DNA from 3 places in the Bacillus sp. FJAT-45350 genome. Region 2 is predicted to be linked to each of the others. Evidence: a T-box and tRNA genes for the amino acid it is inferred to sense, from the RefSeq annotation. Region 2 holds a T-box; the other regions hold tRNA genes.
What was found. The T-box of region 2 lies ahead of CD003_RS18905 (valine--tRNA ligase). A T-box ahead of a tRNA ligase gene usually reads a tRNA of that ligase, here a tRNA-Val.
Positions count from the first base shown of each region.

Region 1: it has a tRNA-Val gene. The T-box ahead of CD003_RS18905 (valine--tRNA ligase) is inferred to sense a tRNA for this amino acid. The anticodon was not compared.
Region 3: it has a tRNA-Val gene. The T-box ahead of CD003_RS18905 (valine--tRNA ligase) is inferred to sense a tRNA for this amino acid. The anticodon was not compared.

Region 1 covers NZ_NISU01000001.1:2,863,782-2,867,041, reverse strand. The annotation lists tRNA gene CD003_RS14415 (tRNA-Asp) at 1-19, shown strand, start outside; tRNA gene CD003_RS14410 (tRNA-Phe) at 42-117, shown strand; tRNA gene CD003_RS14405 (tRNA-Tyr) at 141-224, shown strand; tRNA gene CD003_RS14400 (tRNA-Trp) at 236-309, shown strand; tRNA gene CD003_RS14395 (tRNA-His) at 328-403, shown strand; tRNA gene CD003_RS14390 (tRNA-Gln) at 420-494, shown strand; tRNA gene CD003_RS14385 (tRNA-Gly) at 502-576, shown strand; tRNA gene CD003_RS14380 (tRNA-Cys) at 603-676, shown strand; tRNA gene CD003_RS14375 (tRNA-Leu) at 699-787, shown strand; tRNA gene CD003_RS14370 (tRNA-Arg) at 882-958, shown strand; tRNA gene CD003_RS14365 (tRNA-Ile) at 968-1,044, shown strand; tRNA gene CD003_RS14360 (tRNA-Asn) at 1,080-1,154, shown strand; tRNA gene CD003_RS14355 (tRNA-Glu) at 1,160-1,234, shown strand; tRNA gene CD003_RS14350 (tRNA-Val) at 1,371-1,446, shown strand; tRNA gene CD003_RS14345 (tRNA-Thr) at 1,453-1,525, shown strand; tRNA gene CD003_RS14340 (tRNA-Lys) at 1,703-1,778, shown strand; tRNA gene CD003_RS14335 (tRNA-Leu) at 1,786-1,870, shown strand; gene CD003_RS14330 (DUF421 domain-containing protein) at 2,113-2,721, opposite strand; gene CD003_RS14325 (YczE/YyaS/YitT family protein) at 2,895-3,260, shown strand, end outside.
Region 2 covers NZ_NISU01000002.1:486,086-489,345, forward strand. The annotation lists gene ysxE (spore coat protein YsxE) at 1-32, shown strand, start outside; gene CD003_RS22025 (hypothetical protein) at 335-475, shown strand; T-box leader at 925-1,160, shown strand; gene CD003_RS18905 (valine--tRNA ligase) at 1,218-3,260, shown strand, end outside.
Region 3 covers NZ_NISU01000001.1:3,087,159-3,090,418, forward strand. The annotation lists rRNA gene CD003_RS15580 (16S ribosomal RNA) at 1-1,038, opposite strand, end outside; tRNA gene CD003_RS15585 (tRNA-Ile) at 1,241-1,317, opposite strand; tRNA gene CD003_RS15590 (tRNA-Gly) at 1,406-1,479, opposite strand; tRNA gene CD003_RS15595 (tRNA-Pro) at 1,489-1,565, opposite strand; tRNA gene CD003_RS15600 (tRNA-Leu) at 1,621-1,706, opposite strand; tRNA gene CD003_RS15605 (tRNA-Leu) at 1,720-1,804, opposite strand; tRNA gene CD003_RS15610 (tRNA-Asp) at 1,813-1,889, opposite strand; tRNA gene CD003_RS15615 (tRNA-Val) at 1,901-1,976, opposite strand; tRNA gene CD003_RS15620 (tRNA-Glu) at 1,980-2,054, opposite strand; tRNA gene CD003_RS15625 (tRNA-Ser) at 2,070-2,160, opposite strand; tRNA gene CD003_RS15630 (tRNA-Asn) at 2,164-2,238, opposite strand; gene CD003_RS15635 (SprT family protein) at 2,403-2,855, opposite strand; gene cmpA (cortex morphogenetic protein CmpA) at 2,998-3,126, shown strand.

The sequences.
Region 1 (3,260 bases), on a different contig from region 2:
AGTCCCGTCCGGACCGCCATTTAATTCTTTAATACAGATATGGCTCAGTAGCTCAGTCGGTAGAGCAATGGACTGAAAATCCATGTGTCGGCGGTTCGATTCCGTCCTGAGCCACCATTTTTTCTGTCTTTTTTTATGATGGAGGGGTAGCGAAGTGGCTAAACGCGGCGGACTGTAAATCCGCTCCTTAGGGTTCGGCGGTTCGAATCCGTCCCCCTCCACCATTTAACTCAATAGGGGCATAGTTTAACGGTAGAACAGAGGTCTCCAAAACCTCCGGTGTGGGTTCGATTCCTACTGCCCCTGCCAATAATATATGTAATTATGGCGGTTGTGGCGAAGTGGTTAACGCACCGGATTGTGGCTCCGGCATTCGTGGGTTCGATTCCCATCAGTCGCCCCATTTAAATAACTAGTATTGGGCTATAGCCAAGCGGTAAGGCAACGGACTTTGACTCCGTCATGCGCTGGTTCGAATCCAGCTAGCCCAGCCATTTATAAGCGGAAGTAGTTCAGTGGTAGAACACCACCTTGCCAAGGTGGGGGTCGCGAGTTCGAATCTCGTCTTCCGCTCCAGAGAAACAAAGTATAATGTAGTTCTTGGCGGCATAGCCAAGTGGTAAGGCACGGGTCTGCAAAACCCTTATCCCCGGTTCAAATCCGGGTGCCGCCTCCAAGCATTATCTTTTATACTGCCTGCCGGGGTGGTGGAATTGGCAGACACACAGGACTTAAAATCCTGCGGTAGGTGACTATCGTGCCGGTTCAAGTCCGGCCCTCGGCACCAAAAGCTTATTACTCTTGGTTTACTTCGTTGCTAGCTTGCGACGAGTAATCGCAGGAGCATGATTTACTTCATTAAGTAAGCTATAATATCATTTGCGCCCTTAGCTCAGCTGGATAGAGTGCTTGACTACGAATCAAGAGGTCGGGAGTTCGAATCTCTCAGGGCGCACCATTTTAAAATGGGCCTATAGCTCAGCTGGTTAGAGCGCACGCCTGATAAGCGTGAGGTCGGTGGTTCGAGTCCACTTAGGCCCACCATTTATTCAGGTAGTAAATAGGACAAGTATTAGTATTCCACAGTAGCTCAGTGGTAGAGCAATCGGCTGTTAACCGATCGGTCGTAGGTTCGAGTCCTACCTGTGGAGCCATTTATGGCCCGTTGGTCAAGCGGTTAAGACACCGCCCTTTCACGGCGGTAACACGGGTTCGAATCCCGTACGGGTCACCATAAATATGGAGGATTAGCTCAGCTACGAGCAATACTTCATGGAATATCTTACGAGTTGTTTCGACGCATAGACAACTTGGTTAAACTAGAAGAGAAAGAAACAGGGATCTACTCTGATTCACTTCATCAATACTTCGGAGGATTAGCTCAGCTGGGAGAGCACCTGCCTTACAAGCAGGGGGTCGGCGGTTCGATCCCGTCATCCTCCACCATAGTACGCCGGTGTAGCTCAACTGGTAGAGCAACTGACTTGTAATCAGTAGGTTGGGGGTTCAAGTCCTCTTGCCGGCATTCTTTTTAGATTCAAGAGCCATTAGCTCAGTTACGAGCAAATCCTCTCAGAATATTTTACGAGTTGTCTCGACGGATAAACATAGAAGCATTTCTCTAGTAGAGGAAGAGACAGAAAAGCTGCGGAGCGAAACATCGTCCGTAAACATCATGAACTACTTACAGTTTAAACTTCAAGAGCCATTAGCTCAGTTGGTAGAGCATCTGACTTTTAATCAGAGGGTCGAAGGTTCGAATCCTTCATGGCTCACCATTTCAATGCGGGTGTGGCGGAATTGGCAGACGCGCTAGACTTAGGATCTAGTGTCTTATGACGTGGGGGTTCAAGTCCCTTCACCCGCACCATATAACTAATTATGATACATAATGTAAACTGCTTATTGTAGCAGTTTTTTTGTTGTTTAATAAGAAGTAGCTAAGGGCACTATTAAATTAGGTCTTCCATCTGGCTTGTCAATGATGGCTATATCAGCTGGAATACTAGCTTTATATTATATTTATGGTAATTGGGACAAGAAGCAGATTATTGAAAAAATGAGAAGGAGTGTGTTTAAAAAGAGGTTCGTTCCATTTTCAAACACACTTTTTTATTCTAGAAATTCCTTATGAGGTTTTGCGTCTTTTTTCTGTTGGACTTCGATAAATAAATCTTCTTGTGAGGGCTGGACGATCGATGGAGGCTTGGCACCAGCTGGAATTTTCATATGGACATAATTAATTAGTGTTTGGATGTCTTGTTTAGTAGCAGGTTGTTGTGGTTCTGATAAAATGAGCCCTAGCTGTCCACTAGGTTCAATAGTAGCCCATTTCACATGGAGAATGCTCTGCACATTCTCTTGACGAAGACGTACTTCCAGTTGATCAACTGTTAGTCTCATCTTTTTTAAATTTTCAACGTTTATTTTTCCATTTTCAATAACAATATTTGATTTACCGGTCATAAAGTTCTCAACTTTATCAAACTTTAATTGAAGAAACTCAATAAATATTAGTGTAAGTACAAGTAATAAGCCTATTAAAAAAGTGACCCATATATTCCGATTACTAACAGGCTGAATCATTAAATTCCCGATTGAAATCATGATAACTGTTTGAGAGACAGTTAATTGAGAAATTGACTTCCTACCTCCAATTCGCAAAATTGTGATACCAACAAACACAATTAAAATTGCCTTCCAAATAAAGTGTAGGTCCAAATCATATCCCTCCTTATCATTCTCTCAAGTCTTACATTTCCAAATTTATTAGAAAAATATTCAAAATGATTTGGAAAGTAATATGTTTTTACATGTTCTATAAAGAATTACACCATAATATAATGAGATTGTCCTTTTTTAGAAATGGTTTATGCTAAAGGAGTTATTAATAAATGGAACTTAAAATAAGAAGGGGAATAAGTTACCTTTTAGGTTTATTTATTCTCGCTATAGGAATAACACTCACAATCGTTTCTCAGCTCGGTACAGGTGCTTGGGATGCGCTAAGTGTTGGTTTAGCTAGTATTACTGGGTTGACAGTCGGTAATTGGGTTATCCTGGTTGGTATCATACTTATTATTGTCAATGCGATACTACAAAAAGCAAGGCCGGACTTTTTGGCTATCATTACAGTTGTTCTATTAGGTTATTTCATTGATTTTTGGCTTTTGTTTGTTTTTCGAGATGTTGGATTTGAGGGTTTTGCGATTCAGCTAGCGATTTTACTTATTGGTGTCGTTACAATGGGACTTGGAATT
Region 2 (3,260 bases):
ATGCAATTGTTGCGAAAAATGATGGGCAATAAACATCCGCTATAAGTAGTAGCGGATGTTTTTGTTGAATTTTTTGTAGTGTTTCGTTTTTAGAGAATACCAAAAATGAAACAAATGTATAGAATAATAAAGACTGCTAGTAATATGACATCAAGAGTGGTAGGAAATAATAAAGTACGTATAAATTGAAAGCAGATCAGTGGGAAAATAAACTGAAACATGATGTCACGTATACGTCGTATCCAAAGTGGTTGTCGAAATCGCCGTGGCATCGTACCTTACTCCTTTCCGCATACTTGCTACGGTTATGATATGCAGGAAGGGAGGATTGTGTGTGTTTGGTGGGGGTGGTTATAACCTTTTGAGTATTGTAGAGGTATACAAAAAGGGAAGTTCACCTGGTAGCATGTACGAAGAAGAGCAATGGTTCCGTACACTGCACGATTTTATGAGAAACCCACTCATAAAATCTTAAAAGATGCAGTGACTTCACACATTGCTTAGAGCAACTAGGAAAACAGAAAAAAATCTTTGCAGCAAAATCAAGGAAGAGCAATGGCTACACATGCTGCGCGCCTTTTATGAGAAACCCGCTCATAAAAGGCTTAAAAGATGGCAGCAGTTTCGCTCATTGCTTAGAGGTACAAACAAAAGGGGAAAACACCAGGTAGCATATACGAAGAAGGGCAATGGTTCCGTACACTGCGCGATTTTATGAGAAACCCGCTCATAAAAAGCTTAAAAGATGCAGTGACTCCACACATTGCTTAGATGTACAAACAAAAGGGAAGAGCACCCTTTTGTTTGTACATCTTGTATAATTCCTCCAGAATCTGTCGAAACTTTTATTGACGTTTGAAATAAAAAAAAGTAAAATCAACTTATCCTGACTAGATGTTCAGGGGTTTTGTTAGTATTACATAATTAAATGCTTTGATAGGGAAGAGTAGGTCCAACCCCCTTAAGAGAGGAAAATCAGTTGCTGAGAGGTTTTCTAGGAAGTATGGATTGAAGGTAGCCCTTGAGCATCTTTGTTGAACAATCACTTTGTGGTTTATTAGGCAAAGACGGCCATGTCCGTTATCAGAATTAAGTGTGTAACACGTTATTTTGTGTTGCAAACAAAGGTGGTACCGCGAGTTACTCTCTTCGTCCTTTGAGATGGAGGGGGTTTTTTTATGTTTTTAAGGTAGTTAAAAAAGGAGGTCTTTATAAAGATGGCTAATCAAGATATTTCAATGCCGACAAAATATAGTCCACAGGACACAGAGGCAAAATGGTACCCGTATTGGGTGAATGGAAAGTTTTTTGAAGCAACAGGTGATGAATCAAAGGAACCGTATACAATCGTCATTCCGCCACCAAACGTAACAGGTAAATTACATTTAGGACATGCTTGGGATACGACATTACAAGATATTTTATCTCGTGTGAAACGTATGCAAGGGTATGACACTCTTTGGTTACCAGGTATGGACCATGCAGGGATTGCGACGCAAGCGAAAGTAGAAGGAAAACTTCGTGAGCAAGGTATTAGTCGCTATGATTTAGGTAGAGAGAAATTCTTAGAAAAATCTTGGGAATGGAAAGAAGAGTATGCTGATTTTATTCGTCAGCAATGGTCAAAGCTAGGTCTTTCTTTAGATTACTCTCGTGAACGCTTTACATTAGATGAAGGACTTTCAAAGGCAGTTCGTGAGGTATTTGTACGCCTTTATGAAAAAGGCCTTATCTACCGTGGGGAGTATATTATTAACTGGGACCCGCAAACGAAAACAGCATTATCTGATATCGAAGTAATCTACAAAGATGTACAAGGTGCATTCTATCATATGAAATATCCTCTAACTGATGGTTCTGGTTATATTGAAGTAGCTACAACACGTCCAGAGACAATGCTTGGAGATACGGCAGTTGCTGTTCACCCTGAGGATGAGCGTTACAAGCATTTAATCGGTAAAAAAGTAACTCTACCAATCGTTGGTCGTGAAATCGAAATTGTTGGTGACGACTATGTAGATATGGAATTTGGTTCAGGGGCTGTAAAAATTACACCTGCACATGACCCGAATGACTTTGAAATCGGAAACCGTCACAACCTTGAGCGTATTCTTGTTATGACAGAAGAAGGAAAAATGAATGAAAATGCTGCAAAGTATCAAGGTATGGATCGTTTTGAATGTCGTAAACAAATCGTAAAAGATTTACAAGAAGACGGGGTACTTTTCAAAATTGAAGAGCATATGCATTCAGTAGGACATTCTGAACGTAGCGGTGCAGTTGTTGAGCCTTACTTATCAACACAGTGGTTTGTAAAAATGGAGCCACTAGCTAAGCAAGCCATTGAGCTTCAAAAGTCAGAGAATAAGGTAAACTTTGTCCCAGATCGTTTTGAGAAAACATATTTACACTGGATTGAAAATATTCGTGACTGGTGTATCTCTCGTCAATTATGGTGGGGACATAGAATTCCAGCTTGGTATCATAAGCAAACAGGTGAAATTTTTGTTGGACATGAAGAACCAGCTGATATTGAAAACTGGGAACAAGATACGGATGTACTAGATACGTGGTTCAGTTCTGCGTTATGGCCGTTCTCTACAATGGGCTGGCCTGATAAAGAAGCTGTAGATTTCAAACGTCATTATTCAACAGATGTTCTTGTAACAGGCTACGATATTATCTATTTCTGGGTAGCTCGTATGATTTTCCAAGGGTTAGAGTTTACAGAAGAGCGTCCGTTTAAAGACGTATTAATTCATGGACTTGTACGTGACTCAGAAGGTAGAAAAATGAGTAAATCATTAGGAAACGGTGTCGATCCGATGGATGTTATCGACAAGTACGGTGCTGATGCCCTTCGTTTCTTCCTAGCAACAGGAAGTTCCCCAGGAAATGACTTACGATTCTATTGGGAAAAGGTCGAATCTACTTGGAATTTTGCCAATAAAATTTGGAACGCGTCACGGTTTGCACTAATGAATATGGACGGATTAAAATATGAGGAAATCGACTTCAGTGGCGAAAAATCTATTGCTGACAAATGGATTTTAACTCGTTTACAAGAAACGATTAAAGATGTTACTCGCTTGACTGATGCCTATGAGTTCGGTGAGGTAGGACGTATTCTTTACAACTTCATTTGGGATGATTTCTGTGACTGGTACATTGAGATGGCGAAGCTTCCGTTAAACGGAGAGGATGAGCAAGCGAAGAAAACTACTCGCTCAATTCTTGCTTACGTGCTTGATCAAACAATG
Region 3 (3,260 bases), on a different contig from region 2:
GGGGAAAGCCCTATCTCTAGGGTGGTCAAAGGATGTCAAGACCTGGTAAGGTTCTTCGCGTTGCTTCGAATTAAACCACATGCTCCACCGCTTGTGCGGGCCCCCGTCAATTCCTTTGAGTTTCAGCCTTGCGGCCGTACTCCCCAGGCGGAGTGCTTAATGTGTTAACTTCGGCACTAAGGGCATCGAAACCCCTAACACCTAGCACTCATCGTTTACGGCGTGGACTACCAGGGTATCTAATCCTGTTTGCTCCCCACGCTTTCGCGCCTCAGCGTCAGTTACAGACCAGAGAGTCGCCTTCGCCACTGGTGTTCCTCCACATATCTACGCATTTCACCGCTACACGTGGAATTCCACTCTCCTCTTCTGTACTCAAGTCTCCCAGTTTCCAATGACCCTCCACGGTTGAGCCGTGGGCTTTCACATCAGACTTAAAAGACCGCCTGCGCGCGCTTTACGCCCAATAATTCCGGACAACGCTTGCCACCTACGTATTACCGCGGCTGCTGGCACGTAGTTAGCCGTGGCTTTCTGGTTAGGTACCGTCAAGGTGCCGCCCTATTTGAACGGCACTTGTTCTTCCCTAACAACAGAGCTTTACGACCCGAAGGCCTTCATCGCTCACGCGGCGTTGCTCCGTCAGACTTTCGTCCATTGCGGAAGATTCCCTACTGCTGCCTCCCGTAGGAGTCTGGGCCGTGTCTCAGTCCCAGTGTGGCCGATCACCCTCTCAGGTCGGCTACGCATCGTCGCCTTGGTAAGCCACTACCTTACCAACTAGCTAATGCGCCGCAGGCCCATCTTGTAGTGTTAGCCGAGGCCAACTTTAAGATAACACGCATGCGCGAATTATCTAACATCCGGTATTAGCTCCGGTTTCCCGAAGTTATCCCAGTCTACAAGGCAGGTTGCCTACGTGTTACTCACCCGTCCGCCGCTAACGTCCGGGAGCAAGCTCCCTTCAGTCCGCTCGACTTGCATGTATTAGGCACGCCGCCAGCGTTCGTCCTGAGCCAGGATCAAACTCTCCGTAGAAAGTGTGATATAAGCTCACTGTCACAAACGTGACGTTTCGATTTTAAAAAATCGAGAAAATTAACGAGATGTGTTTACATCTCTTTTACGCTTGGCTTTTGTCTTGTTCAGTTTTCAAAGAACAAATAACTTGTCTTAAATGCAACTTCTTCATCTTATCAGTTCGAAAATACAAAGTCAACACTTATTTTAAATTATTTTATGGTGGGCCTAAGTGGACTCGAACCACCGACCTCACGCTTATCAGGCGTGCGCTCTAACCAGCTGAGCTATAGGCCCATAAACTATGCTCCTGCGATTACTCGTCACAAAACTGCATGTAGCTACTTCTTCAAGATTAACATGACATTATTAAAGTTAGTAGTTTTGGAGCGGGTGATGAGAATCGAACTCACAACATCAGCTTGGAAGGCTGAGGTTTTACCATTAAACTACACCCGCAAAATATGATGGTCGGGAAGACAGGATTTGAACCTGCGACCCCTTGGTCCCAAACCAAGTGCTCTGCCAAGCTGAGCTACTTCCCGATACTGTTTCAATTATAAAACAAAATAAAAATGCTAGCCTTAACCATAAATGGCTTGGTGCGGTCGAGAGGACTCGAACCTCCACGGGGATACCCCCACTAGCCCCTCAAGCTAGCGCGTCTGCCATTCCGCCACGACCGCATTCGGTTTAAAGTGGTGCGGGTGAAGGGACTTGAACCCCCACGTCATAAGACACTAGATCCTAAGTCTAGCGCGTCTGCCAATTCCGCCACACCCGCAAAGATGATGGCGGTCCGGACGGGACTCGAACCCGCGACCTCCTGCGTGACAGGCAGGCATTCTAACCAACTGAACTACCGGACCATTAGTATATATGGTGGAGGATGACGGGATCGAACCGCCGACCCCCTGCTTGTAAGGCAGGTGCTCTCCCAGCTGAGCTAATCCTCCATATGGTGACCCGTACGGGATTCGAACCCGTGTTACCGCCGTGAAAGGGCGGTGTCTTAACCGCTTGACCAACGGGCCATTACATAAAATAAATGGCGGAGAAGGAGGGATTTGAACCCTCGCGCCGCTTACACGACCTACACCCTTAGCAGGGGCGCCTCTTCAGCCACTTGAGTACTTCTCCATTTGGCTCCACAGGTAGGACTCGAACCTACGACCGATCGGTTAACAGCCGATTGCTCTACCACTGAGCTACTGTGGAATAATTAAACTTTATCTTATTCGACTTTGTTTATAATACAAGCTGTTGGTTATTATGTCAACAACTTTTTAATAGTTAAAGCTAGAAGTCATTATAGTTTTGTTGCAGTCACTATCAAAGCGACTTCTACAATATAGCATAACAAAATTTACGAGTCAACAAATTCAGTTAATTTTTTTCAACTTTCCTCGACAACGACCACATACATATTTTTTTGTATCCATCCGTCGCTTTCTTTCATACGTAAACTGACAGCTTGTACATTGATAATGATGAATCGTCGTTATCGTCCTTCTAGCTCCAGGAAGCATTTCACAATATCTCGAGCCACCAACTTTTTTTAGCAACTCTTTAAAGTCTCGGTCTTTATGTTTATAACCTTTATTTTGAATATGCAAGTGATAATGACATAGTTCATGTTTAACAATGCCTATTAATGCTTCTTCTCCAAAGACTTCAAGTTGCTTTGGATTAAATTCAATATCATGCGATTTAAGCAAGTAACGACCACCTGTTGTACGTAACCTCAGATTAAACCTAGCTTCGTGAAGAAAAGGACGACCAAACTCGTTTTTAGATATAGTTTCTACTAATTCTTGAAGCTCCTCTTGTTTCACCGCAAATTCCCCTTACATCCTAAGAATTTCTTTAACTACTACTACTACTAAACTCTATCTTTTTTTAGAAAATCATCAACTCTGACAACCCCTCCTACATATAATGATAATAGTACCATATCAAATAAGGAGATGGCTACGAATGCCTAATTGGCTAAAAATGCAATTAAAAAGAGCTTACATGCAAAAAGATAGGTATCAGATTCTTTTATTAAATCAGTGCTGGTTTTATTACCACACAAAATCTGAAAAGACCTGCCAATCAGAATGACAAGTCCCCTTATAACAAGAATAAGGCTGTTTAGTTACTCACCTTATAAATAAGGAGAGCAACTTATAACAGCCTTATTTATTCCAACAAAATAGTCGAATAAAAATTAAAATTAACACACATGAATCGATTCT